Regions from separate parts of the Gottfriedia sp. NPDC056225 genome, predicted to be linked through region 3. Evidence: predicted binding sites of a transcription regulator. Region 3 holds the regulator's gene; each other region holds the start of a gene.
What was found. The regulator LexA, encoded in region 3, represses DNA repair genes until DNA is damaged. The targets are predictions, from matches to a motif close to CGAACATATGTTCG.
Positions count from the first base shown of each region.

Region 1: the regulator LexA is predicted to act here: its motif matches at 2,734-2,747, upstream of recA (recombinase RecA).
Region 2: the regulator LexA is predicted to act here: its motif matches at 2,856-2,869, upstream of ACFCYN_RS12735 (YqzH family protein).

Region 1 is NZ_JBHJTJ010000007.1:95,310-105,505, reverse strand. It holds gene ACFCYN_RS07520 (helix-turn-helix domain-containing protein) at 1-641, shown strand, start outside; gene pgsA (CDP-diacylglycerol--glycerol-3-phosphate 3-phosphatidyltransferase) at 715-1,293, shown strand; gene ACFCYN_RS07510 (competence/damage-inducible protein A) at 1,314-2,576, shown strand; gene recA (recombinase RecA) at 2,825-3,868, shown strand; gene rny (ribonuclease Y) at 4,446-6,017, shown strand; gene ACFCYN_RS07495 (TIGR00282 family metallophosphoesterase) at 6,231-7,022, shown strand; gene spoVS (stage V sporulation protein SpoVS) at 7,149-7,409, shown strand; gene ACFCYN_RS07485 (dipeptidase) at 7,662-8,588, shown strand; gene ACFCYN_RS07480 (2-oxoacid:acceptor oxidoreductase subunit alpha) at 8,818-10,196, shown strand, end outside.
Region 2 is NZ_JBHJTJ010000016.1:78,384-88,579, reverse strand. It holds gene ACFCYN_RS12760 (Cof-type HAD-IIB family hydrolase) at 1-322, opposite strand, end outside; gene ACFCYN_RS12755 (DUF2922 domain-containing protein) at 566-781, opposite strand; gene ACFCYN_RS12750 (DUF1659 domain-containing protein) at 799-1,023, opposite strand; gene ACFCYN_RS12745 (YolD-like family protein) at 1,093-1,425, opposite strand; gene ACFCYN_RS12740 (Y-family DNA polymerase) at 1,523-2,785, opposite strand; gene ACFCYN_RS12735 (YqzH family protein) at 2,947-3,141, shown strand; gene ACFCYN_RS12730 (DUF2653 family protein) at 3,195-3,488, opposite strand; gene ACFCYN_RS12725 (hypothetical protein) at 3,505-3,930, opposite strand; gene ACFCYN_RS12720 (metal-dependent hydrolase) at 4,006-4,608, opposite strand; gene tatC (twin-arginine translocase subunit TatC) at 4,921-5,649, shown strand; gene ACFCYN_RS12710 (hypothetical protein) at 5,712-6,029, opposite strand; gene ACFCYN_RS12705 (FtsB family cell division protein) at 6,316-6,699, opposite strand; gene ACFCYN_RS12700 (YojF family protein) at 7,132-7,476, shown strand; gene bshB2 (bacillithiol biosynthesis deacetylase BshB2) at 7,493-8,173, shown strand; gene ACFCYN_RS12690 (VOC family protein) at 8,237-8,617, shown strand; gene ACFCYN_RS12685 (helix-turn-helix domain-containing protein) at 8,822-10,072, opposite strand.
Region 3 is NZ_JBHJTJ010000043.1:2,026-12,221, reverse strand. It holds gene ACFCYN_RS20345 (glucosaminidase domain-containing protein) at 1-421, shown strand, start outside; gene ACFCYN_RS20340 (GNAT family N-acetyltransferase) at 546-962, shown strand; gene ACFCYN_RS20335 (hypothetical protein) at 1,252-1,692, shown strand; gene ACFCYN_RS20330 (GyrI-like domain-containing protein) at 1,972-2,598, opposite strand; gene lexA (transcriptional repressor LexA) at 2,713-3,360, opposite strand; gene ACFCYN_RS20320 (YneB family resolvase-like protein) at 3,503-4,159, shown strand; gene ACFCYN_RS20315 (DUF896 domain-containing protein) at 4,258-4,497, shown strand; gene tkt (transketolase) at 4,677-6,680, shown strand; gene sirA (sporulation inhibitor of replication protein SirA) at 6,872-7,309, shown strand; gene ACFCYN_RS20300 (YneF family protein) at 7,395-7,610, shown strand; gene ACFCYN_RS20295 (ABC transporter transmembrane domain-containing protein) at 8,470-10,196, shown strand, end outside.

The DNA.
Region 1 (10,196 bases), on a different contig from region 3:
AAGAAGTAAAGCATGAAGAAATTCCTAGTAGAGCATCAAAACTTAAAGAACCATTAAACAACGTTAAGTCGTCGCGTATAATGGATTATTTACCAAGAATATTAATAGCAATCCTAATCATGGGAATCTGCATTGCTATCTATATGATGCTTCCATCAAAAAATGATGAAAAGTCTGCAGATACAAACCAATCTCAAACTAATTCTAATTCTGAAATAGAAAAACCAAAAAATAATGCTCTAGATCAGGCTAAAAATGATAATAAGAAACAAACAGAGAAAGCGAAAAATGATGAGACTAAGCAAGAACCGACTCAAAAAATTACAGTTGACTCTGCTCAAGGAAAACGCACTTCAATTTCATTATCTGGTACAGATGTATTTAAATTAGAAGTGGTTGCTAATGGTGAAAGTTATGTGGATTTAAAAAATGCTGCGGGAAAAATGTTTTATAGTGGGATTTTAAAACAAGGACAAACTCAAAACTATGACTTAACAGAAGAAAATGAAGTAACTGTAAATATTGGTGCTTCAAATAATGTTGAGCTAAGAATTAATGATGAGGTATTTAAATATCCAGTTAGTCCAACAAATGCTGTTCACCAAAAGATTACGATTAAAAATTTAAAAATGAATCAATAGTCATCTTTAAGATGGCTTTTATTCATTTATTATAAATTGCTTCATTTTCTAGAAAGTTTTGGAGGGTTTTACCATGAATTTACCAAATAAGATTACAGTATCAAGGGTTTGCTTAATCCCATTATTTATGTTGGTTGTTTTAATAGATTTTGGATGGGGAAATATTACGTTAATTGGTGATTCGATACCAGTTAACCACCTAGTAGGAGCAGGAATTTTTATTATTGCCTCTGTAACTGATTTTATTGATGGCTATTATGCACGAAAATTTAATTTAGTTACAAATTTTGGAAAGTTCCTAGATCCACTAGCTGACAAATTACTAGTATCTTCAGCGTTAATAATTTTAACTGATTTTAACTACGTTCCCGCGTGGATTACAATTGTCATTATAAGTAGAGAATTCGCTGTAACTGGTTTAAGAATGATCTTAGCTGGTACAGGTGAAGTTCATGCTGCAGCAATGTTAGGTAAAATTAAAACTTGGGCTCAAATCGTTGCGATTTCAGCATATTTCCTACATGACTTCCCATTGAATTTCTTACCATTTTCAATTGCAGATGTAGCACTTTGGGTTGCGTTATTCTTTACAGTATATTCTGGTTGGGATTATTTTTATAAAAATAGAGATGTTCTTATTAAATCAATGTAAAGAATTAAAAGGGGGAACTGATTTTGAAGCGTGCTGAAATAATTGCTGTAGGGACTGAGCTACTTTTAGGTCAAATTGCAAACACGAATGCGCAATTTTTGGCTAAACATTTATCTACACTAGGATATCACCATCATTTCCAAACGGTTGTAGGAGATAACTCAGAACGACTTAAACATGCACTTGAAATCGCTTCTACTAGAAGTGATTTAATTATCTTAACTGGTGGATTAGGTCCAACTAAAGATGATTTAACAAAAGAAGTTGTTTCTGAATTTGTACAAGAAACACTTGTATACCATACTCCATCACTTGAGTACATTGAACAATATTTTATTAAAGTAAATCGACCAATGACTGAAAATAATAAAAAACAAGCATTGGTAATTAACAATGCGCACGTCTTATTAAATAAAAATGGAATGGCTCCTGGAATGGTTTTTGAATCTAGTGACAAGCAATTTGTTCTATTACCTGGACCACCAAGAGAAATGATTCCGATGGTTGAAAATGAATTAATTCCTTATTTCTTAAAAGGTAAGGAATCAAATACAATTATCTCAAAGGAACTCAAGTTTTTTGGGATCGGAGAATCAATTTTAGAAACTCAAATTCTTGATTTACTTGAAAACCAATCGAATCCAACAATTGCTCCTTTAGCAAGTGAAGGAGAAGTAATGCTCCGAATTACAGCAAGTGCTAGTAATGAACAAGAGGCAGAGAAATTAATTGGACAAGCTGAAGAAAAAATTCGCGAGCGTGTTGGGCAATTCATATACGGTACTAACGGTGATAATCTATTTACCGTTTTATCAAGAAAATTGAAGGAATTTAAACTGACTATATCTGCTGCTGAAAGTTTAACGGGTGGACTTTTCAGTAAAAGAGTGACAGACATTCCTGGTAATTCGTCCATTTTTAAAGGAAGTGTAGTTTGTTACACGAATGAAATGAAACAAAAACTAGTAAATGTACCATCAGACATCCTGGCAAATAACGGTGCAGTAAGTGCAGAATGTGCTAAATCACTAGTTGAAAATATTCAAAGTTTAACAGGTAGTAATATTTCGATTAGCTTTACTGGTGAAGCAGGACCTTCAACATTAGAAAATGTTCCAGTAGGTAAAGTATATATTGGAATAAAAATGAATGATAATGAACCGTTCATTAAAGAGTTCCAATTCAGTGGAACTAGGGAACAAATAAGATTATCGAGTGTTAAAAACGGCGCAAACATGCTGATTAAATTACTACATTCAAGTTTTGAAAGTCAAGACTTATAAAATTAGATAGGTTATTTTATAATAAAAAAGCTCGGTTATTTAGCCGAGTTTTTTAATTTTATAGTTTTCATATTAATAAAAATCTAGTTTTATAGTTTGAAAAATACGAAACAAGCGTTTCTATTCTTTAAAAATTAAGTTTAATCTCGAAAAAAATCGAATAAACGTTCTATTTTTTAGTTGGCAAACGAACAAAAAACAGTTATTATATAGTTAATAGATAAATGAATCCTTAAGGAGGAATCTTAATGAGTGATCGCCAAGCTGCTTTAGATATGGCTTTAAAACAAATTGAAAAACAATTCGGTAAAGGTTCAATTATGAAACTAGGGGAACAAACAGATCGCCAAATTTCAACTATCTCTAGTGGATCGTTAGCACTAGATGTTGCATTAGGTGTAGGTGGATATCCAAGAGGCCGAATTATTGAAGTATATGGTCCTGAAAGTTCAGGTAAAACAACTGTAGCATTACATGCAATCGCTGAAGTTCAAGCAAATGGAGGACAAGCGGCGTTTATAGATGCTGAGCATGCATTAGATCCTGTCTATGCTCAAAAATTAGGTGTAAACATTGATGAGTTATTATTATCTCAGCCTGATACAGGTGAACAAGGACTTGAAATTGCAGAAGCGTTAGTTCGTAGTGGTGCAATTGATATTATCGTTGTTGACTCAGTAGCAGCATTAGTTCCAAAAGCTGAAATTGAAGGAGACATGGGTGATGCTCACGTAGGTCTACAAGCTCGATTAATGTCTCAAGCATTACGTAAACTTTCAGGTGCAATTAACAAGTCAAAAACAATTACAATCTTCATTAACCAAATTCGTGAAAAAGTTGGGGTTATGTTCGGTAATCCTGAAACGACTCCAGGTGGACGTGCGTTAAAATTCTACTCTACAATTCGTTTAGAGGTACGTCGTGCTGAACAATTAAAACAAGGTAATGATATTGTAGGTAACAAAACGAAGATTAAAGTCGTTAAAAATAAGGTAGCACCACCATTCAGACAAGCAGATGTAGATATTATGTATGGAGAAGGTATTTCTAAAGAAGGGGAAATTCTTGATATTGGATCTGATTTAGATATCGTTCTTAAGAGTGGAGCATGGTATTCTTACAATGAAGAACGTCTTGGACAAGGCCGTGAGAATGCTAAGATATTCTTAAAAGAAAATAAAGATATACGTGATACGATTAAACAATCGATCCGTGTTCACCATGGCTTGGATAACCCTGTTATTGTTACTCAAACAGATGACGAAGATCAATTCTCTTTATTAGAAGAATAAATTTTTTCCTAAAAAAAATTTAAGAAACTAAGATTATAAAAGACAAACCAAAAATGCGGGTGCTTATTAAAAGTGCTCGCATTTTTTAAATACAGGAAAAGCAAAGTCCGAAAAGGGTAGTAGTGATGTTTCTTTAATTTTTTTTTGCTTTAATCTGAATCACTTTAAACTGTCCTCAAATCCTATGGATAACGTGGAAGCTATAGTCAAACGCTCCCTATTTCTTTTAAGGAAATATAACTAAATACATAAGAAAATAGATGTTTATTAATTGAAAAATCATTGAAATTAATTCGTGATTAAAAACAAATAAAAAAAAGTTAATGAATAAAATTTAGATTTTGATGTATGAAATCTAGTAAAAATGTAATAAATATTGATAAATCAAGTATGTAAGCAATTTACAAGGCTTGACATCATTTGGTAAGAGATTTAATATTTAAGTGTATATTCTAAAAAAATATTACTTTTTTGTAAAAAAATGAAATCGAAATGTGCTGTATGTTGATGCAATTATTTATACAATATAACAGCCGACAAAAATGAAACTAATTAAATAGCAAGAGGAGGTGAAATCATGGGTGCAAATACTATAATTTTGATCATCTTCGCATTGCTTGCCACATTCGGAGTCGGTTATGCTGTCGGATTTTTTGTCCGTAAGTCCATTGCAGAAGCTAAAATAAATGGCGCAACTAATCATGCAAATCAAATTATTGAAGATGCAAAACGTGATTCAGAAACAGTTAAAAAAGAAGCTTTATTGGAAGCAAAGGACGAAATTTACAAAATTCGTACAGATGCAGAGAACGAAATTCGAGATCGACGTAGTGAAATACAGAAATCTGAAAATCGTTTAACGCAAAAAGAAGAGAACTTAGATCGTAAAGATGATGGACTTTCAAAACGTGAGTCTGCTCTTGAAAGAAAAGAGGAATCTCTTGTTTTAAAACAACAGCAGATAGAAGATATGGAAAGCAAGATAGAAGCATTAATTGCTGCCCAACAAGAAGAGTTAGAGAGAATTTCTAGCTTAAATCGTGAAGAAGCAAGACAATTAATACTTACTAAAGTCGAAAATGAATTATCCCATGAAACAGCAATACTAGTTAAAGAAACAGAAGCTCGAGCAAAAGAAGAAGCAGATAAGAGAGCAAAAGATATTTTATCATTAGCAATCCAGCGTTGTGCTGCAGATCATGTTGCTGAAACAACTGTTTCAGTTGTAAATCTTCCAAATGATGAGATGAAAGGTCGTATTATCGGTCGTGAAGGTCGAAATATACGTACTTTAGAAACGTTAACTGGTATAGATTTAATTATTGATGATACGCCTGAAGCTGTAATATTATCAGGTTTTGACCCAATTCGTCGTGAAACTGCGAGAATTGCACTAGATAAATTAGTACAAGATGGTCGAATCCATCCTGCACGAATCGAGGAAATGGTTGAAAAATCTAGAAGAGAAGTAGATGAGTACATACGTGAAGTCGGTGAACAAACTACTTTCGAAGTGGGTGTCCATGGAATTCACCCTGACTTAATCAAAATATTAGGTCGTCTGAAATTTAGAACTAGTTATGGACAAAATGTACTAAAACATTCGATGGAAGTAGCTAACTTAGCTGGTCTTATGGCTGCTGAACTAGGTGAAGATACAAAACTTGCAAAACGAGCAGGATTACTTCACGATATTGGTAAAGCGATTGACCATGAGGTAGAAGGAAGCCACGTTGAAATCGGTGTTGAATTAGCAACAAAATATAAAGAACATCCAGTAGTAATCAATAGTATCGCATCTCACCATGGAGATGCTGCGCCAACTTCAATCATAGCAGTTCTTGTAGCTGCTGCAGATGCACTATCTGCTGCAAGACCAGGTGCTCGAAGTGAAACTTTAGAAAACTATATCCGACGTTTAGAAAAACTTGAAGAGATTTCTGAATCGTATGAAGGTGTAGAGAAGTCATTTGCTATTCAAGCTGGTCGTGAAGTCCGCATAATGGTAAAACCAGATACAATTGATGATTTACAAGCTCATAGATTAGCAAGAGATATTAGAAAACGTATTGAAGACGAACTGGATTATCCAGGTCATATAAAAGTTACGGTTATTCGAGAAACTCGTGCAGTCGAGTATGCAAAATAAAGTGGTATATGCCACTTTATTTTCTTTTTAGTAACAAAATAAAGCATTTTAAAGAATAGCTCCAACTAATACATATCTGAAGTTAATCATAGTTGATTGGCATAGATGTAAGATTCAGATTGTGCTAGTAATGGGGCTTTTCGTATTTTTGGGTAATCTAATGTAAAATCAGTGCTGTACGTTAACAGTGGCAAGTTGGAAGGATGTAACATAATGAGAATAATGTTTATAGGCGATGTAGTTGGTTCAAATGGTAGAACAATGGTAAAAGCAAATCTTCAGGCTTTAAAAAGGAAATATAATCCTTCAGTAACAATCATAAATGGTGAAAATGCAGCCCATGGTAAAGGGATAACGGAAAAAATTTATCGTGAATTTTTAGAATTAGGTGCTCAAGCAGTAACACTTGGTAATCACGCATGGGATAAAAAAGATATTTTTGAATTTATTGATCAAGCAAAATACTTAGTAAGACCAGCTAATTTCCCTGAAGGTACTCCAGGGAATGGTTTAGTATTTTTAAACTTTAATGATGTTGAAATAGCGGTTATCAATTTACAAGGTAGAACATTTCTACCGCCACTTGATTGTCCGTTTAAAAAAGCTGATGAACTAATAAAAATCGCACAAAAAAGAACGAAAATTATTTTTGTTGATTTTCATGCTGAAGCAACAAGTGAAAAGATTGCTATGGGCTGGTATTTAGATGGAAGAGTAACTGCGGTTGTTGGTACTCATACACATGTACAAACAGCTGATGAGCGAGTATTACCTGCTGGTACAGCGTTTATTACGGACGTAGGGATGACTGGTCCTTATGATGGGATTTTAGGTGTTACAAGGGAAGCCGTTATTAAAAAATTCTTAACGAACTTACCAGTGAGATTTGAAGTAGATGAAGGTAGAGGCCAGCTAAGTGGTGTTATTATCGAATTAGATAAACAAACAGGCCATGCAAAATCTATTAAAAGAATACAAATTAATGATGACCATCAAGAGCTATAAGTTTAATTAAGAGAATTGTGAAAATTTTTAAAAAACTTTTAAATATTTGCAGGAATAACTTCTTGTTATCGAGAATAGTTTTTATTGTACACAATATTAGCTTTGTAAGTACAAGGAGGATCAGGAATGGAAATATTAAAAGTTTCAGCAAAGTCAAACCCTAATTCTGTAGCAGGAGCACTTGCAGGTGTATTGAGAGAGCGTGGTACAGCAGAAATTCAAGCAATCGGTGCTGGCGCGTTAAACCAAGCTGTAAAAGCAGTTGCAATTGCGAGAGGATTCGTTGCACCAAGTGGTGTGGACCTAATTTGTATCCCTGCATTTACAGATATTCAAATCGATGGGGAAGAGCGTACAGCGATTAAATTAATCGTAGAACCTCGTTAATAAATACAACCTGTTAGCCTAAAGCGACAGGTTGTTTTATTTTTTATTAAAATTTCATAAATTGGCTACGTTGAAGAATCATCGAATAGTTTCCAATTTTAGGTATAAATAGAAATCAACTATTCCTGTGGCTTCACCTAAAGACTCGCCAATCGGCGAGTTTTCTTTATGTATAATGATTTAATTTATATTCGGTATTATTAATTATGTTAAACTAGTCTAAATAATCAAAAAAAGGAAGGGTGTAAAGGAATGAAAGTATTTGATGCGCATTGTGATGTACTGATGAAATTATTAGAAAAGCCTACGATCAATTTTGAAAATGATGATTCATTGGAGGTTTCAGTTAATCGATTAAAAGAGGGAGAAAGTAAGATACAATGTTATGCGATTTATATCCCCGAAAATGTACATAAACTAATAAAGTTTGACGCAGCACTTCAATGTGTAACTCTTTTTTATGAAAAAGTAGCAACAGAAAATAATAATATAAAAGTTATTCGAACAAAAGAAGATGAAGTTGGATTAAAAAGTCACGAAATGGGTGCTATTTTGACGCTAGAAGGCTGTGACGCACTTTTAGGTGATATTAACCGACTAAAGATATTACACCGTCTAGGAGTGCGTAGTGTCGGTCTAGTATGGAATTACGCGAATGAAACTGCTGATGGAATACTTGAAGAAAGGAATGGGGGATTAACTAATTTTGGAAGAAGTGTAGTTCATTACTTAAATGAGCATAATATGTGGTGTGATCTTTCTCATTGTAGTGAAGCCGCGTTTTGGGATGCATTCGAGCAAGCAAAATACCCAACAGCAACTCATTCAAACGCTAAAGCAATTTGTAAACACCCTAGAAATCTAAATGATGAACAGTTGAAGGCGATGTTTAATAGAGGTGCAATTGTAGGAATTAATTTTTATCCTGCATTTTTAGTCGATGAAGGTGTTGCAACGATCTCAGATATTATTAAACATATTGATTATATGTGTTCACTAGGTGGAGAAAAATATATCGCGATGGGATCAGATTTCGATGGCATCGATACACATCCAACCGATTTACATCATGTTGGACTTTATCAAAATTTAACAAATGAATTGCTAAAATATTATACCGAACAGCAAGTAAAAGGCTTTATGTATGAGAATTATTCATCATATATACATTACAAATAACACGTTACTTGTTCAGAATAATAAAAATATAAAAATTAAAGGAATAATTTCTTTCAAAATCATTGATTTTTTTGATTAATAGGTCTAGAATTGAAAGCGAATTAACTCATATCAAAAGATATGTTTTAAATCGCTTTCATTCTTTTATAAAAATGAATGAGATGCAAAAAAAATTATCCATTTATAATTTAACTTATTACGAATGAGGGCATTCAAAGGGGTGTAGGAAATGATTGAACAACTTTCATGGAAAGTTGGAGGACAACAGGGTGAAGGTATCGAAAGTACAGGTGAGATTTTTGCAATTGCGTTAAACCGTTTAGGTTACTATTTATACGGATATCGTCATTTCTCTTCTCGTATTAAAGGTGGTCACACTAATAACAAAATTCGTGTAAGTACAACTGAAGTTCGTGCAATTTCAGATGACTTAGATATTTTAGTAGCCTTTGACCAAGAAACAATCGATGTAAACTTTTATGAATTACGCAAAGGCGGTATCGTAATCGCTGATGCTAAATTTAATCCGACAATTCCAGATTCAACTGATGTAACACTTTATTCAATTCCATTTACAGAATTAGCTGCTGAACTAGGTACTTCATTAATGAAAAACATGGTTGCAGTTGGAGCTTCAAGTGCAATTTTAGGTCTTTCAATTGAAGTTTTCAGAGAAGTTGTAGATGAAATTTTCGGTAAAAAAGGTCAACAAATTGTTGAGAAAAACATAGAAGCAATCGCACGTGGAGCACAAGAAATGAGAGAAATGCTTGGCGTGAATGTAAATAAAATGCAATTATCAGAAGCAGATGGTAAAAAACGTATGTTCTTAATCGGTAATGATGCAATCGCAATGGGTGCATTAGCTGGTGGTTCACGTTTTATGGCAGCGTATCCAATTACGCCTGCATCTGAGATTATGGAATACTTAATTAAAAAATTACCACAGTATGGTGGAGCAGTTATTCAAACTGAAGACGAGATTGCTGCATGTACAATGGCAATCGGAGCTAACTATGCTGGTGTTCGTACATTAACAGCATCTGCAGGTCCTGGTCTTTCATTAATGATGGAAGCAATCGGCCTTTCTGGTATTACTGAAGTTCCTTTAGTAATCGTTGATACTCAACGTGGTGGTCCAAGTACTGGTCTTCCTACTAAACAAGAACAATCAGACTTAATGGCTATGATCTACGGTACACACGGTGAGATTCCGAAAGTAGTAATCGCTCCAAGTACAGTAGAAGAAGGATTCTACGATATGGTGGAAGCGTTTAACGTAGCTGAAGAATTCCAAGTTCCTGTTATCGTAATTACAGACTTACAGCTTTCTTTAGGTAAACAAACTGTTGAACCACTTCAATTTGAAAAAGTTCAAATTCGCCGTGGTAAGTTTGATTACAAACAAGAATTACCTGTATCTGAAAACAAAGAATACTTCAAACGTTATGAAGTGACTGAGGACGGCGTTTCTCCACGTGTAGTACCAGGTATGAAAGGTGGTATTCACCACGTAACTGGTGTTGAGCATGATGAAATGGGTAAACCATCTGAATCACCAATTAACCGTAATCAACAAATGGATAAACGTATGCGTAAGTTAAACAA
Region 2 (10,196 bases), on a different contig from region 3:
CTTCACTAGTACTTATAATAAATGTCTTATTTTCCGCCTCACATATGCTTAAAGCTTTTGCAAAAATTTCTTTATCCATTGAATCATTATGCAAAATTTTCGCTTCATAGTCATATATTTGAGATCCATTTAAACAAACAATCGGACAAGTCAATCCAGCTTCATCTAATGCTTCCTTCGCACTTTCATACATTCTGCCCGTAGAAATGACAACATGGATTCCTTCCTTTTGTGCTGCCCGGATGCTTTCAATATTTTCTGCTGGTATCCCATTTTTACCATTTACAAGTGTACCATCCATATCAATTGCAATTAATGCCATGTCGTTCTCCCCTTTTCTACTATTCTATTGCTATTTGAATGCTAAGTATTCACTAATTCTACTAAAACATTCTTATTACAATTTTACTATCTACTATTTTATGAGTTCATTCTTTACTATTATAACGCAAAAAAAGACCTTCTGCATTTAAGAAGGTCTTTAAACTAATGGTCAAGGCTCTTACATCGTTACTATTTCTGTCATTTATCCTATAGTAGCGCTTATTTTTTAAGTTTTTAGAGCCTATAACTCAATCTCAACAATCTCTTTCCCAACCAATCGAGCACCCTGCTTTGCTACAACAAATCCACCTGAAGAAGTGAATACGTTATTTGCTACAATTTTGTCCATTACTTGATTAATTAATGTTGGACTAACTGGGATTGTTGGATTGTCTACTGTGAGAGTAACAACCTTTTCACTTTCATTTAAAAATTTTAGTTCTAATGTTTGAATCATGTCACTTTCCTCCTTGTTTACAGACTGTTTAAAAGTATTCCGTTGCTTAGTACTGCTAGGTCTACTAATGGTAGTTCTTGCAGTGATGCTAAAGCATTTCCAACTTCGCTTAGCTTCACTAAATCAAGATCAACTCGGACATTTTTGTATGCCTTTCTCTTGATGATGATTTTTCCTTGTGCATCTTTTCCTGCATGTAAATTTACATACAATGTAAGTTGTTGAGTAGCAATTTGTGCCATTTTCAACTCCCCCTTTCGATGTATATATACAGAAGTAGGGGGGATTTTTCGTTAATGATTAACATTATTTTATGATTCAATTTTGACGTCAACAATATCGCTTAAGTATAGCTCCATATATCCAGCTTGTTCTTCATAAATGGATAGTCTATTTTGGTGTAAATTGATTTTCCCTATTTTTCCTTTTACATTATGATGATAGTGATCTTTATAGTAAGTAATTTGCACACTTGCATCCTCGTGAATTGCCTGCTGAAGTTGACGGTTCATTTCCTCTAATAATTGTTCGTCTACATCTTTTGGTTGTTCATAGTTTTGGGATACTTTCCAATCACGGAGTATTTTCACGTGTTCAGGTAACATCATTGAAGTCCATTTAATCGTTCCACGGTCACGAATCATCGGCATTCTTCTCCTTTTCTTATTCTTCTTGTTGAGACAAATACTAGTTGTTTTGACTTATAAGGGGAAAGTTAGCTAGAGCGGCTTCAAGAAATTTTCAACCTTTATGTCCACCTACTAGCTTGCTTCGAGATAGTGTCGTTCCTCCTTCTGCATAAGAAACAGCCCAAAGGAGCGCAGTTGATCCGTATTTTTTTCGGACTGCATCCATGACATATCCTAATTTACGCTTTTGAGGTTTTTTCTGATCAAATAAATTTAGTTGCATGATTTCATCACTAACAATGTTCGAAAGGGAGATGAGGATTTGGCGAACAGTCTTTCCTTCGTAATATTGATCAAAAAGTTTTGCACATATTTTATACAAATCTGAAGTAATATTTGTAGGTTCATCCATTGTAAACGCATGAGAAAATCCTCCACCGAACTCTTCACGACTATATCCAATTCCTAAAGTAACGGTTCTTCCTGCTTTTTTTGCATTTCGAGTTCGGCGCGCAACCTCTTCGCACATTTCACGTATAACAAATTTAATCTCTTCTATTTTTGTGTAATCCCTCATTAATATTTGGCTTTTACCAAAACTAATCTGCCCGTTCATTATTGGCGCACCTAGTTCAGACAAATCTACTCCCCATGCATGATGATATAGTTGATTGCCCATTACTCCGAATTTCTTTTCAAGCAAATGAAGAGGATATTTCGCTAGCTGTCCTACCGTAAAAATCCCCACTCCATTTAAAGTTCGCTCGGTTCTTTTACCGATTCCCCACATTTCACTAAGAGGACTTACTTGCCATAGTTTTTTTTCTACATCTTCATAAGTCCACTCTGCTATCCCATCTTTTTTTCCTTCTAAATCCAAGCAGAGCTTCGACAAAAGCATGTTGGGGCCAATCCCAACCGAACATGGTAATTGAAATCGTGCCATAATCTCAGCACGAATTTTTTCGGCAACCTCCCATGCATCCCCCCATAATTTTTTTACTCCATCGACCTTTAAAAAACATTCATCGACACTGTATACATGTAAATCCTCTAAAGGTACAAATTCATTTAATAATTTTACGATGTTTGTTGAGACTTCTAAGTATTTTGCCATTGAAGGATTTACAATTTTAATTCGCGGATCTTTTGGTATTTCAAAAACCCTTGATCCTGTTTTGATTCCAAACTCCTTTTTTAATCGCGGTGAAGCTGCAAGCACAATACTTCCTTCTCTTTCTACATCTCCAACAACTGCTAAATAACATTCCAATGGATCTAATTCGAGCATGACCGCAGAACAACTTGCATAAAAGCTCTTCATATCGATGCATAATATACGATGATGTGGTAACTCTTCATAACAAATGCTCATACATATCACTCCGATTTCCCAAAAAATAGCAGAACTAATGTTCTTATTTTTATTATAAACATATATTAAACGAATATACGTTCTATTTCAATGTTTTTTTCGCTAGGAACGATACAAAATTTTGGATATACTAAAAAGTAGCTTAAGGGAGGAAAAATGCAGTGAATGGACAATTTATAAAACAGATGATTAAACGCGCACTAATGCAATATAGAGGAGAACACGAACAGTGGATTACAGCTGATATGCTAAATGAACTGTACAATCAAGTCATTACCGAACAATTACAGGATGACCGCGAATTACATGAAATAGTACAAGATATTGTTTACGAATATGTGACGACTTATGCCTAAATAAACGAAAAAAACCCCGAAAAAGAACATTTGTTCTCTTCAGGGTTTTGTGACTAGGTAAATGATATTTCACTCGTAATGCCTGCTTCTTCATCAAAACCAATTATGATTTCCATCGAATGAGAAGAAAAATGATGAATCTCGTCTAAGTAAAAACCAATTGCATCACTTATTTGTTGCTCAAAATAAATTAAATTCCGATGATTAGCTGATACTTCACAGCATACGCCATCATCTTCATTAAATTGAAATTCAATTTGTACATTTTCTGGACGAATTCCTTCAAGGTCAGCTGCATATACACAAATTGCATTGGCAACATCTTGTTCATCAAAAAAGATTTTCACAAGCCACCTCACAAAGTTAATATTGGTTTCTACGAAAGATTCTCTTGATAAACCAAATAATAACTACTATTACTAAAATATCTAATAGTAAGCTAAAAAATGAGAAACCAAAGTGCTGACCGCCATAATAGCCTCCAAATGGGTTTAACATTGAGCCAAATAGCGAACCTAACCCAAATGCACCTGCATAACCAAAAAAGTTCCTTCCAGGACTTCTATAAGACCGATAACTTGATCTAGGTGCTGTCGGTCTGTAACTTCTATTTGAACGATACGATCTTCTAAGTGCAAGATTCGTTGTTGTTTGTTTAGTCAGAACAAATGAGTTCGTATTTACCTTAATAGTTTGAGAATTATAGGTCCTACTTGCATCCACTGGGAATGACATAGCTAGCATAAAAAACAAAATCCACATGGATATCAGAGAATTTATTTTTTTCAATACTGCCCCTTCTTTCATCATCACATCATTCTTAGTATGGATATTTGTGATAAAAAAATGTGAGAATTTAGAAGCCTATAACCACTTAATATTTTGTTTTGTAAATAACTGGTCTGCTAAAAGGTGAGAAAAATAACCGACCGTACCAGCTAACCATAATCCGTTCATCATTAAATCTTTTTGCAGTAGATAACAAATTCCACTCCAAATCGCTAAAAAATAAAGTGAATGCGTTGGACCACGATGTTTTAATCTTGATGAAACAGCAACAAATAACCCAAGCGCAACGATTGACCAATAACTATGAAAGAAAAACCAGCCAATAACTGCAATTAATATGCCAGTTAACATCAAAATTGTTTTTATGTTCCGAAGCCAGCTAACTATCATAATAAATAATGTGAGAATACCTACTCCATAAATCCAGGAGCCAGAATAAATTAACGCGCCAGTTTTCATAACAATAAATAATGTAGCTGCTATAAAGATTAAGCTTAAAAAAATTTTTAGCGGCATTGAAACCTTTTTTGTTAGCGAGCTATTATGATGATCTAAATCAGGAGCCAAACTACTAATTGCCCCTACAATAAGTGGAACGATTATAGAATCATTCTTTGTTGCATACATTGTGACACCAGTTGCAAATAATCCTACAATTACATGACTTTTTCCATCCAAAATACTTACCATCCTTATCTTACATACTCATACTCTAATTATAGTCGGACAAGGTTAGATTTCATATTAATATATTAACAAAAGATGGTAATTAAAGTCCTGATATCATTGACGATTGTTCATTTTTCTGACAAAATATAGGAAGCTCAATATTACAACTCGTCGATTGGAGAGTCCTTTAGACAATGACGTAGTTGCACTTACACTTTATTCGATAGAGATGGCTACTAAATCGTATTCTAAAATACTGCTGCCAATTTATACTTTTTAAAGTGTAATAAAATACTTTCACAGTTTGCTTTGGGGGAAATTATGCAAGAAAAAGAAATGAGTGTCATTGACCATTTAGATGAGCTTCGAAATCGAATCATAAAAGTTATTGTAGCATTCGTTATTTTTTTAGGGATTGGGTTGTATTATACGAAAACTATATTCAATTTCCTTGTTAAAGATTTGAATGGAAAACTTCTAGCATTAGGTCCAAGTGATGTACTTTGGATTTATCTAATGATTGGTGGAGTATTCGCGATTGCGTGTAGTATCCCATTTATCGCTTATCAAATATGGGCGTTTGTAAAGCCGGCCTTGCATGTAAAAGAACGAAAAACTACAATGCTATACATACCAGCTTTATTCATATTGTTTATTTGTGGCTTAGCATTTGGATATTATTTTATCTTTCCGAACGTTTTAAAGTTTTTACAAAACATCGGAGCAGACTTAGTAACAGTTACATTTACAGCTGAACGCTATTTTAGCTTCTTATTTAACTTAGTTATTCCTTTTGCATTTTTCTTTGATTTACCAGTCATTATCATGTTTTTAACAAGCATCGGAATCGTATCACCAGCATTTTTAAAAAAATCAAGACGATTTGCCTACTTTATCCTTATCATTATCGGGACGGCAATCTCACCACCTGATTTTGTATCCGATATGATGACAAGCTTACCGCTATTGGTTATATATGAACTAAGTATTCTTGTCTCATCTGTAGCATTTAGAAGAAGAATTAAACGCCTACAGCAAGAACCAGAATAAATAATATAAAACAGCACAAAAAATGGACAGCGTTATGCTTGTCCATTTCTTTTTGATCAACCTTATAGTAAAATATGTGATGTATACAGTGTAACTACTAAACCAGAAAAACTATACATCAGAGATGCTTTAATAGCAATTTTCCTTTGGAAATCTTTATGTAAATCGTTTAATTCTAGCCCTGCAACGCGTAACCATTGATACCTTTGTAACGGTGTATAGCTTTCTTTTTTAGCTGTTTTCCAGTAAAGGAACATCGTCGTAACGAATCCTACCATAATAGCAATATTACTAGCCGCTGAATCCGCGAGAACACTAACAAGGAACGTCAATATGACTTGTACAATTAGAATAGCAAAAACGTAAATGAACTTCTTCATGTTATTCCTCCTTATTTAAGCTTAACTAAATTATATCAAAAATACATTTTTCAGAATAGTGAAAATTTTGTAGAAAATATAGGTAGTTCGAATTAAAAAAAAGTCAAAAATTGCAAAAACTGGCTAAGGGAACGGGAATTTTCTTTATTAAGCTATATCCATCCTCCCATTTTAGTTTGTATGTTCGTCTTCTTTCTTGCAACAAACGAACAACCGTTCTATAATAAAAATATAGAAAAAAAGATTCCCAAAATTTTTGAGAATCTTTTCGATTAATTAAATGTTTTTAGTTGTTATCTTCTTTCGGTTTCGGTACGATGATAATTGTTTCTCCTTTTTTAGAGAACATGTATTCACCGCGAGCATAGTTTCCGATGTAATCCGGATCATTTAATAGTCTAACTTGCCTGTTTAAGTCTTTTTCTGTTTTAGTCAATTTTTTTTGTTCAACTTGTAGTTTTGACAGTTCACGTTGCTTTGCTGAAACAATTTTATTTTGACTAAACATATACATTACAGATCCAATAATTAGAGATAAATATAAAATCATCAAAGTGATCCTATGGATTCGGATTGTCTTTCTTTTATGAGTCTGCGGAAATTGATTACGAGAAGGCTTATTCATTTCTTCTCTTTGTGGATTATATAATTTTCGCGCTTCTGCCTTCACGTTAAAAACCTCCTTTTAAAAGTGATTATTCTATTCTAGTTTAACAACTAATGCTTTATTAGAAAAGAAAAAAAAGGCAAAACAAGTAAAAATTTGCCTTTTTTGCACAAATACATGTTTTTTGTCGACTACTAGTCATGTATATCATCGGCAAAAAGTCAGCAATTCTTAAATTCTTTATTATTTTTTGAATATTTTAAATTTTTTTAATAAAACTAGTTGACGAATATTTTCCTATAATGTATATTTAATATAAATTAACTGAATATTTAAACAGTTAAATTTTAGTAATCATGTTATACACATCCCCCCAATCCCTATCACCCAATAGATAGGGATCTTTTTATGTTTAAAATTTAAATACAAGAAGCCCTCAAATTACCATTTTAGGGAAAGTTGGATTATAATACTTTTTAAAGGAGGCTAAAAAAAATGCAAAAATTAGAAATCAGTGCTGCCCAAGATGCACTTCAAAATTATATAAATCAGACAGTCTATTTACATTTAGAAACTACAAATGGAGCTTACGCTAATCATTTTAACGAAAAAGTAATGACAGTAAATGCCTTTATCCGAAATACGAAGGTAATAATTAGCCGTGCTACAATTACAGGAAAATACCCATACAGAGTAGGATTAAAACTTGAAGAAGGATGGGTTGTTGCAGAAGGATTAACAGATTTTGAAGTTGATGATCAAGATCGCCTCCTACTAGCAGGTCATAATGAAGACGGAAAGCTTGCAATTGCAATTCATTTAAGTCATACACCATTTTAAGAGAGGAGCACTAAAAATGAGTCAAAAAGAAGAAAAAGTATTACTTGTGTTCCCTCACCCTGATGATGAAGCTTTTGGGGCTGCTGGAACAATCTCTAAATTTACAAATAAAGGAATTCCCGTTACATACGCTTGTTTAACTTTAGGAGAAATGGGACGTAATATGGGAAATCCATTTTTCGCAACAAGAGAATCACTTCCTACAATTCGTAAAAACGAATTAATCGATGCTTGTAGAGAAATGGGAATCCAAGATTTAAGAATGCTAGGATTCCATGATAAAACAATTGAATTCGAAGATCCTGAGGCAGTAATCGAGCCAATTAAAGAAATTATCGACGAAATTCAGCCAACATTATTAATTACTTTTTATCCAGAACATGGTGTTCACCCAGACCATGATGCAACTGCAAGAGCAGCTGTTGAGGCGGTTCGTCGAATGGATAAAGATGATCGCCCTACTGTATGGTGTATTGCGATTACGAAAGAACGCTTTGAAGTTTTAGGAAAACCAGATATCGTAAATGATGTAATGGATGTTGCAACCCAAAAACTAAGAACGATGAAAGCACACCGCTCTCAAACAGAGTCAATGCTAAAAGACGTTGTAAAAATCGAAAAGTTTGAAGATATTCCAGACGATCGATTAAAATCATTTTTTGCAAAAGAATCATTCTATACTTATCATTTCGAATAAGAAGGTATGAACAAGATCTTTGTAGAAAGAAATGGAGATTAAACTATTCTGGAGGTAAATGAAATGTTAAAAATGAAGTATTTAATTTTATATGTTTCAAATCTAGAACAATCTCTTACTTTCTATACTGAATCTTTAGGTCTTCCTATCCGAGGAAACCATGGTACGTATGTAGAATTAGATACTGGTAATACTGTACTAGCTATGATTGAACGTGAAAATGTTCAAGAGCTAACAGGATTGACCTATAAAAGTACTGAAACATCTTCGCAAACCTTTGAAATTGGTTTTGTAACTGAAGATGTGCATTCTACGATAGAAGATTTACGAAAAAATGGTGTAACGATCATCAAAGAACCAATTACAAAGCCATGGGGTCAAACAGTAGCGTACGTTGCTGATCCAGATGGCCATTATATTGAAATTTGTAGTTCAATGGGCTAATAAAATAGCTAAAAAAAATCCATCTCTAAATAAAGAGATGGATTTTTTAGCTATTGAAAAATTATTTACCAAATTGCCGTAAATGTTACCCAGTGATGTTGATTTCCACTACAGGTTGCTCGCTTTCCATGGGGCGAGACCTGAACCTCTTCGTTCCTGCAGCGTCTTTAGCCTTCATTGTTATAAATTATCATTGATAGATATTTATGTCGATTTATGCTCGGAAAAAAGATTACTTTTAAACTGCTTGGGGGTTAAACCAGTGTATTTTTTAAATATTTTTATAAAATAACTTTGGTCGTTGAAATTTAGCGATGTGCCGATGTCTGAAATCGAATAATTTGTTAATTGTAATAGCTTTTTTGATTCTTCAATTCGTTGCCGTTGAATGTATTCACTTATTGGTATACCAACCTCTTTTTTAAAAACTGATGATAAGTAATTTGGGCTTAAACGACTCATTTTTGCAAGGTGATCAAGTGTGATATCGTCATAAAGATGGTCATAAATATAATGCTGACATGCCGTAATTGTTGGAGAATATTTTTCTTCATTTAATTGGTGCACACGTTTGGTAAAATCCATTATCGCCTCTTCCGTTAACTTCAATATTGCATTTAAGCTTTCTAATTCCTCTAGTTGTTGAATATAGAAGTCGCTTAAGGTAAAGGCCGTTTCATCATATAAACCACCTTCAATTGCCGCTCTACAAACAAGAGCAATTCCCGTTATCATTAAATTTTTTTCACTTCTTAGGCGATTTCGTTTCGATAATAATCCTAATTCTGCCTCACCGACAATAGAGTAATCGAAGATATCCTTTAATTTATCTATCCTTCCGTTTTTAACATACTCAAGCAAAACCCGTTCATATGAAAGATTGGAATGAAAAATGAAATTACTTCTCCCTTTTGAAAGCTCAAGATCCAGATTCTCTATTTCAATCATATCAAGGCTCAACGCTTCATTATTTTGGATAACCATCGTTTTATCAAGCTTTTTATGGTATATCAAATAATAAACCAATAGACTAATCGATAGGAATTGTTGACTACCAATAATGGGAATGGAATGGTAGTATTCAATGAGTTTTCTTTTATTAAGGTTTCCATTAAAAGCATCCATGATCTTGCTGATCATTTCAACAGATATTTCTGACTCAAGAGTAGGACCTAAAATAATGGTACCTAAAAATAAATTCGTTTTTATTAGATTGACAAAGAAAAAGTTCAAATTTGAATTAGAGAAGAATATAGGAAAATCCTTTGGATTATCTTCATAAGTATATACACTTATTTGCTCTTTGAACTGGCTGTAATATGGATGATTCCCTAAGTCTCTACTTGAAAATTCATATACAATCTCACCAAATTGATTGACATAATAAACAGGTATTTTATGAGCCTTATAAATAAGCTCACAAATATATTGTAAATCTTGTATGGCAATTTCCATCTATTCTATAAACTCCTTTCAAATATTTATTAATTCGTTCATTTTAAAAAACTATATTAATAATTACTATTATTCGTAAAATAATACAATAAAATTTTGTAAACAAGCAATAAAATGATTCATG
Region 3 (10,196 bases):
AAAATATGATGATCCAGTTCAGGGTTATGTCGATTTTATATTAAGTAATCCGCGATATAGTAAAGTCAAAACATTCAAAACTGCGGATGAACAGTTTAAAGCAATTGCTGATGCAGGCTGGGCAGCGGACCCAAATTATGCAGATTTGCTCATTTCCGTAAATAATGCAAATATAAAAAATGGTTTATATAAAAAGATTATGCAAATAGAATCGAATCCGTATAAGGGTATCTTAAAAAAAGGGTCGAGAGGGGTACGAGTTAAAAAGGTACAAGAAAAAATAGGAGTGAAAGTGGATGGGATATTTGGAATCCTAACTGAAAAAGCCGTTAAAGAGTTTCAAAGTAAAAACGGTTTAGTAGTAGATGGAATTGTTGGAGTAAAAACATGGAGCAAACTTTTCAATCCATCGAATATATAAAGTGATTAGTAGTTTATAAATTGACCTTGTATTCATATAATACAGGTCATATTTTTTAGTTACTTATTTAAAGGTAAAAGCAATGATTTAAGTGAATAGTAATCTTATGGAAGGATGAGATTTTGTGGAAATTAGAAAAGCTGTATTAGATGATTACGAATCAATTGTATTTATAGATTCACAAGTAATTGGAAGTCGAAAAAGGGAAAATGAAATACATAATTCAATTGAAGAAAATAGATGTATAGTTTGTGAGATAAATAAAAGTATAGGTGGATTTTTAATTTTTCATAGGTTTTTCTTCGGTCATCTATTTATTGATTTGATCATTGTTTCACCAAGAATGAGAAGGTTAGGTATTGCTCGGAATCTTATGAAATATATAGAAAGAATCGGCGAAAGAAAAGTTTTTTCTTCAACTAATCAATCAAATAGTTTAATGCAAAATGTGCTTTATTCTTTAGGTTATATAGAAAGTGGAACTATTGAAAACTTAGATGAAGGGGATCCCGAAATTGTCTTTGTGGAAGTGATACACTAGTTTTTTCCAATTAAACTATGTAAAAGCTCATAAAAACCCTATTACTCAAATAGGATATGAATAATAGTTTTAATCTTTTAATAATTAATTTAGAAAAGTGTGACATATTTACTAGTTCGATTAATGGAAGTGTAAATCAAATTACCTAAATATGTGTTTTATTAATTACTTTAGTCTAATTTGTTTAAAAATTTTTAAATACCTTCTTCCTGTTATTCTATTTACCTATGTTATATGAATAGAAATAATATATAAATGCTCCAATTATATCAGTACAAGGAGTGGAAATATGGATTTTAAAAGGGAGTTTATACTAAGAACAAAAGCAATTTATAAAGAAACTGTTACAGAAAATATGGCCTATAATAAGATGTGCGAGAAGTTTGAATCATATTTTGTTGATTTAAAGGAGTCTTTGAAAAAGGAAATCGAGGTTTCAAATGGTGAATTTGATATAATGATCGATAAAAACAATGTGATTGAAGTTTTGTTAAATCAAAGAGAGTTACAAATCGTTATTGAAGATACTGAAGTAGTAGTTACTATTAAATACTTCGATGAATTGCAAAATGAACAGGTAGAAAGTAAGATTGATATAATTGAGTATGATAGTGGGGCATATAAGAGTCAAGTATTTCAATCTCCAATTACTAGAAATATTATCGATAATTATTTAGCAATCGCTTTTAGAGATGATTTAGAAAAGACTTTTGAAAGTTATAGTGAATGATTGATTTAATAAAAAATATTGAACCTTAAAATGAAGAGCATGGAATATCCAGGCTCTTTATTCTGTTGTGAATGAAAGATGAAACGACCAATTACTAGAGATTGATGGAATATAGTTGCTAAAACATATTATCATGTAAAATTATTAATAAATCTAATCTTCAAAACACGATATCTTTAAAATCAATTACATGTGCATAATGTAATTGATCACTATAGATTTTTTATATTTCAACCATTTTGAAGAGTTTGTTTTTGCAAGTCTATTATTATTTCTAGACTAAAGTTCTTCTACTTGAAACCTTAATACAGTTTTTAATTTTTCAGGTTGAGTTTTTCTTGCATCAGAAATATAGATTTCTTTATGTGTTTTTTGAACTCTTTGTAAACCATTCTCCATGCAAAACTCTTCCATTTGTTTAAAAGTTCGTGGTTCATCGTCGTAGCTTCCGATATGCATCATTTGAACACATGAACCTTCTGTAAGCGATTCAAATTTAATGTTTTCTAGTAGTGGATTTTTCTTTTTTTGTTTTAGTTGATCTAAGACAATATAAGTTAAATCGTCTGTTACAAAGTCAGGTTGTCTGATCATTAATTTATATAGAAGACGATCTTTATTTAAATAGTCAAGCTTTCTACCTTCTTCATCTAAGTCCCAAACTCCTTCGAGCGGGAAAACAGTATAATCAAAGTATCCTTCTGGAACAATTCCCTTTTTAGGCAACATTTTAATTGCATATGCTAATGAATAAAGTGCTTCTACATTAACTTTAAATAATTCATTATTTGGATTACCTTGTCCTGCAATCGTTATGTAGTTAAATGAAGGTAAATTAATTTTAGATGGCTCACTTTTAGGTAGATAAATTTCTTTTAAACTTTTTCTCCATTCAAATTTACTCACTAAAAAAACTCCCTTATTGATTTGGTTGTGTGATGTTGCTTCTACAATTTAAAACAATTCTTATAAAAATAAAAAGCAATCACATAAAAATGTCATTGCTTTTAAAAGTTTTCATTAATGATATGTACGGTAAACACCAATTACTTTTCCTAAAATTGATACTTGTTTTAATAGGATTGGATATAGTGCGTCATTTTCAGGTTGAAGTCTGAAATGGTCAGTTTCTTTATAAAAACGTTTAACAGTTGCTTCACTATCTTCTGTCATTGCTACAACAATTTCTCCGTTTTCAGCAGTAAATTGTTTTTTAACTATTACTAGATCATCATTCAAAATACCTGCATTAATCATACTATCTCCTTCTACACGTAACATAAACACTTGTTCGTTAGATGGAGCGACAGATGTAGGTAATGGAAAGTATTCTTCTACGTTTTCTACAGCAGTAATTGGAATACCTGCAGTAACCTTACCAATCACAGGGATGTTAATAATATCGTTATACACTTCACTGTATGGAGCTTGTGATTCATTGACAACAGTAGTTGCATCGCCTAGAATCTCAATCGCACGCGGTTTTGTAGGGTCTCTGCGAATAAATCCTTTTTGTTCTAGTCTTTCTAAGTGTCCATGTACTGTAGAACTTGAAGCTAATCCAACAGCCTCAGCAATCTCCCGAACTGATGGTGGATAACCTTTAATTTTTACTTCATCTTTAATATAAGCTAGTATCTCTGCTTGCCTTTTAGATAATTTGTTCATCCTATATTTCCCCCTTGCTATATAAAGTAGATAATACGTTCCTCTTTATTTTTTTCATTATATCATGATAGGATATGATATACAAACGTTAGTTCTATTTTTTATTAAAGTAGTTTTCATGTTCGTATGGAGGGAACAGTTAATGAATGCAATAATTTATGCAAGAGTAAGTACTGCCAAGGATTCGCAAGAGACATCGTTACATAGACAAATAAGTGAACTAACCGAATTAGCAAACAGGATGGGAATGTGTATTCTAGATTCAATTAGTGAACAAGCAAGTGGATATGAAGTAGAACGAGATGGTTTATATCAGTTATTCCAAGTTATAAAGGAAAATCAGGTAGATGCTCTACTTATACAAGATGAAACTAGACTAGGTCGAGGGCATGCTCGAATTGCGTTATTACACTATTTAAAGAAAGAAAATATAAGATTATTTACATCCTCTCATAATGGACAATTTCAATTAAGTGAAAGTGATGAAATGGTTTTAGAAATTTTAAGTGTTGTAGAGGAATATCAGCGGAAAATTCATAATATGAAAATAAAAAGAGGTATGAGAAAGGCGGTTGAAAACGGATACAAGCCTCAAAAAAACTTAATCGGCAGTGTAAATGCGGGTGGAAGAGATAAGTTAGAATTACCAATATTAGAAATTGTAAGATTACGCCAAAATGAACTTACTTTTGAAGAAATAGCAGCTACCCTAAGAGGTTTTGGTTATAACGTTTCAAAGGCAACAGTTAATAGAAGATATAATGAACATATGAAAGAAAACTCCAATATTGAAAGCTAAAGCAATTTATTGTAAGATGAGATACATTGAAATGATTTTAGCTACTTTGTCTATATAGAACAATGAATAGATAAGATTTAAATAAAGGAGAGGTTGAAATGGTTACTAAAAAAACTTTAGATAGAATAAATGAATTATCAAAAAAGTCAAAAGAAGTAGGATTAAATCCTGAAGAGAAAATCGAACAAGATCAATTGAGAAAAGAATATTTAGCAGATTTCCGATCTCGTATGGTCGATGAATTAACTTCGATTAAAATTGTCGATGAAAAAGGAAATGACATAACACCTGCAAAGTTAAAATATGAAAAAGCGATGCGTAAAAGAAATTTACATTAAAATAAATTAATATTTCATATTTAAGTAAATGATAACTATTGAAAGCAGAAGAAATTTCTGCTTTTTTCTATTTCTTGGAAAGAATTCCTTAAAAATGTCAAAACTAAGTGTTAGTTATTGTAATAAATCATGGTAAATTATATGATAATATTTGTGAATAAGCTAAAGGAGCGAAATTTATGACTACCAATATTGAACAATTAGCAATTAATACGATTCGTACTTTATCAATTGATGCAATCGAGAAATCAAATTCTGGTCACCCAGGAATGCCAATGGGTGCTGCACCAATGGCGTATGCATTGTTTGCAAAATTCATGAATCATAATCCTAAAAATGCAAAATGGTTTAATAGAGACCGATTTGTATTATCAGCAGGTCACGGTTCAATGTTACTGTATAGCATGCTACATTTATCAGGTTATGAAGTATCTATTGAAGATATTAAGAACTTCCGTCAATGGGGAAGCAACACTCCAGGACATCCTGAATACGGACACACACATGGCGTTGAAGCAACAACAGGTCCATTAGGACAAGGTATTGCTATGGCAGTCGGTATGGCTTTAGCAGAGCGTCATTTAGCTGATACATATAACAAAGAAGACTTAAATGTAGTTGATCACTTTACATATTCAATTTGTGGTGATGGCGATTTAATGGAAGGTGTTTCTGCAGAAGCAGCATCATTAGCAGGACATTTACAATTAGGACGTTTAGTAGTTCTTTATGATTCGAATGATATTTCATTAGATGGAGAATTAAATCGTTCTTTCTCAGAAAGCGTTGAAGACCGTTTTAAAGCGTACGGCTGGCAAGTTATTCGTGTTGAAGATGGTAATAACCTAGATGAAATTTCTGCAGCTGTTCAAAAAGCTCAAGAAGAATTATCGAAACCAACATTAATTGAAGTAAAAACAACAATTGGTTATGGATCTCCAAACAAATCAGGAAAATCAAAATCACACGGTGAGCCACTAGGTAAAGAAGAGACAATTTTAACAAAACAAGCATATGCTTGGGGTTATGAAGATGCTTTCTATGTACCAGAAGAAGTTTATGCTCACTATAATAAAGTGATCGTTGAAGCTGGTGCAAAAAAAGAAGCAGAATGGAATGCTACTTTTGCTAAATACGAAGAAAAATACCCTGAATTAGCAACTCAATTAAAAAATGCGATTGAAGGTAATATTACTGTAGATTTAGAATCAACATTACCAAAATATGAAGTCGGTAAAAAGATTGCTACGCGTTCATCTTCAGGTGAAGCGATTAATGCAATTGCTAATGTTTTACCAAGTTTCTTTGGAGGATCTGCAGATTTAGCTGGATCAAACAAAACTTATATGAATGGTAAAGGTGACTTCACGAGAGAAAGCTACGACGGACGTAATATTTGGTTCGGTGTACGTGAATTTGCAATGGGTGCTGCATTAAATGGTATGGCTCTTCACGGAGGCGTGCATGCATTTGGAGCAACGTTCTTTGTATTCTCTGATTACTTGAAACCTGCAATTCGTTTAGCTGCTCTTATGAATTTACCAGTTACTTATGTATTTACACATGATAGCATCGCAGTTGGCGAAGACGGCCCTACACATGAGCCAGTTGAGCAATTAGCTGCATTCAGATCAATGCCAAATATTAATGTAATTCGTCCTGCAGATGGTAATGAAAGCTCTGCAGCTTGGAAAGTAGCTGTTGAAGCTAAAGATGCACCAACAATGTTAGTTCTATCTCGTCAAGATTTACCAACTCTAGAAGGCACTACAACTGATATTTATAATAAAGTTTCAAAAGGTGCTTATGTTGTTTCACCTGCAAAACAAGATAAAATTGATGTTGTACTAATTGCAGCAGGTAGTGAAGTGCAGTTAGCAGTTGGAGCTCAAGAAAAATTAGCTTCTGAAGGAATCTCTGCTTCAGTTGTTTCAATGCCTTCAATGGACTTATTTGAAAAGCAATCTGAAGAATATAAACAATCAGTATTACCAAAAGAAGTTACAAAACGTGTAGCAGTGGAAATGGGCTCTTCATTCGGATGGCATAAATATGTTGGATTCGATGGAGAAGTTATTTCAATCGATACTTTCGGTGCATCTGCTCCTGGTAACTTATTAATGGAAAAATTCGGATTTACTGTAGATCATGTAGTATCTGCAGCAAAAAAAGTATTACAATAAAAGACTGAAAAAGGGATAAAAGGAAAAGAAAGTTAAAATCTTTTCCTTTTTCCTAAAATTTTTTCTATATAATGCTTTTTTAAATACTTTTCGACAAAACTAGTTGGTTTTCACTCCTTTAAAGTGACAAATATTTTGTAAGGAATTATATATAATCTTCCATACAGATAGTTGTTGGGAGTGGACAAGATATGAGAGAGTATAAAATTTTTTTAATTCGAGAACCACTGTCTATAGAATTTTATGGTAAAGAGCATAAAATATATCAACTAGTATATGAGTATTATTATTCAACCTTTGAACTAAGGAAAATAATCGAAAAACAATTAGAATATATTACAGAACCAATTCCTTTATTTGAGCTACACACATTTATTCGCAAAATTAATCCAGAGCAGATCTACCTATATGAAGAGACTGGAGAATATCTTCTTGAACTTACTGATGGTGCAAAGGCTCAGCTAAAAATATATCCTAACGAACTGATATTGTATGCAGATGGAACACTTGAGGCTGAAACAATCTTTTTTGAGTTGTTAAGAAAATTCCGTTCAACATTTATAGCGATTGATGTAAAGGATCAGCGATTTGGCTGGCTTAAACCGATTGCCTATCAAAAGTATATTTAACGATTAAATTGCAGAATGCTCTTGTATTAACTGGTTAGTTTTAGTAAAATTGTTTCTAGATGATTTTAAGGAGGAAGCAATAAGTATGTGGTATTATTATGTTCTAGTCGGAGTTCTAGCATTAATTGCTGGTGTTGCGATTGGATTTTTCATAGCTCGTCAGTACACAATGAACTATTTAAAGAAAAATCCACCAATTAACGAACAAATGTTAAAAGTAATGATGGCTCAAATGGGACAAAAACCTTCACAAAAGAAAATTAACCAAATGATGAAGGCTATGAACAACCAAACAAAATAATAAATCTTTCTTAGATTTATTGAATGTATAGAAATAATTGCAAGACACAATATATATGAAAATCACTCAAATGTGAATCATTCATAAAGAATGTGAAATCACTTACTTCATACAATAATCTACAAAAATGAAACCACTTTCTATTGTCAATTGAAAGTGGTTTTTACTATGTAGAAAATTTTAAAACATAAATATAAGCCTCCAAAAATTACAGGAGGCTTTACTAACAACAAGTTAATGTATTCTAATATCGAACTATACCATCCTAATTGTTTGTTTTAAGTTATCAATGTTATCCTTTATTTTTTTATTTAAATTGAGTAATAAATTATCCTCTTTAGAACGTTTTGGTAAGGTACCAGAAGGCTTATTTGTTAAAAAGGGGCTCTTTTGCTTTTTATCTCTCATTAAGTATCACATCCCCAAACAGAATCATTAATAGATATAGTAACAGAAATACGATGACAGGGATAAGGATTTTTTTCTTAGGGTTTAGCCCGAATTTTTTTTGATTCCACTTGATTATCTTCCATATTTCACCTTCATAAGTGAATTTTACCATATATAATTGTGGGTTTAATGCATTGTTAATTCAATTTTTTGTCAATTTATTTAATTTTAGTAGATATGTATACAAAAACAATTTCATTTTCATATTTTAAAAATTAAATTTTATGAAAAAGTACAACTTCATCTTTGCAATAGTTATTAAAATACAGTTAAAGTTGCCTGAATTTAACAACCAGCATAATTAAGCAAATTATTAAAAAATATTAAAACTTTATGCTATAATGGACACTGTGTTTTGAGTTTTCGAAATATTTTAAAATTATTTTATCAGCATTGCGGGGGTGAAGGAATGTCGGTTTTTAAAGATTTGTTATGGTTTTTTAAGCAGGAAAAAAGAAGCTATTTATGGGGAATATCACTATTAGTCGTCGTTGCAATTTTAGAGCTACTACCTCCGAAGGTTATTGGTTATGTAATTGATGAAATGGTTAAGAACTCACTTAATAGTAAAAACTTACTATTTTGGGTAAGTTTAATATTTATTAATGGGTTACTTCTTTATGCATTTCGTTATTGGTGGAGAAGATTAATATTTGGTTCTTCTTTAAAATTAGCTAGACAACTTAGAGACGATCTATATAATCATTTTTCTAAAATGTCTCCTTCTTTTTATCAGAAAAATAGAATAGGAGATTTAATGGCTCATGCAACGAACGATGTACAAGCAGTGCGTGAGACAGCTGGTGCAGGTATCTTAACTTTTGTTGATTCCATTATTTTAGGTGGTTCAGTACTAATTATGATGGCAGTTTCTATTAGCTGGAAATTAACGCTTATAAGTCTATTACCACTACCAGTTATGGCTATATTGACGCAGTATTATGGTAAATTATTACATCAACGCTTTCATTTAGCCCAAGAGTCATTTTCTGAATTAAATAATAAGGTTCAAGAAAGTATGAGCGGTTTAAAAGTTATAAGAAGCTTAGGACAAACGAAGGAAGATGTAAGTGCGTTTAAAGATCAAGCAGATTTAGTCGTAAAATATAATATGAGAGTTGCTAGAATTGATGCACTATTTGATCCAACGATCATGTTGGTTGTTTCGATTTGTTATATTATTGCCGTTGTTTATGGATCTAGATTAGTTATTTCTGATGCGATAACTGTCGGGCAATTAATTACTTTTGTAACTTATTTAGGAATATTAATTTGGCCAATGCTAGCAATTGGTTGGTTATTCAATATTGTTGAAAGAGGTCGCGCTTCATATGACCGAATTCGTTCTTTATTAAGTGTCGAACCAGAAATTAAAAATAAAGAAAAAGTATTAGAAAAGCTTTCGATGGGTGAAATAACTTATTCAATTGATTCATTTAAGTTTAATGATGAATCAAATTTTGAATTAAGGGATATTTATTTTAATGTTCAAGAAGGTCAAACGATCGGAATAGTTGGTAAAACCGGTCAAGGCAAAACAACTCTATTAAAACTACTATTGAGAGAATATGAAGTTGCTAACGGGGGGATTTCTGTAGGTGACATAGATATAAAAGATACAACTTTATTTTCTCTTAGATCACATATTGGCTATGTGCCACAAGAGCATTTCTTATTTTCAACATCGGTAAAAGAAAATATTGCGTTTAGTCAAATTGATTCTTCAATTGAAACAGTTTATAAAGCTGCCGAAATTGCAAATATACATGCCGATATTTTGGAATTTCCATTAGGGTACGACACGATCGTTGGAGAAAGAGGAGTATCTTTATCAGGTGGTCAAAAGCAAAGAATTTCAATCGCTAGGTCATTAATTAAAAATCCTAATATTTTAATTTTAGATGATTGTTTATCGGCCGTAGATGCAAAGACAGAAGAAAAAATATTACGCTCATTAAAGGATGAAAGAAGTGGAAAAACAACATTTATTACTTCGCATCGAATGAGTGCTGTCATGCACAGTGATTTAATCATTGTTATAGATGAAGGAAGAATTATTCAACGAGGAATGCATGAAGAGTTAGTTCAAATTGATGGTTGGTACAAAGAAATGTTCGAAAGACAACAACTAGAAGA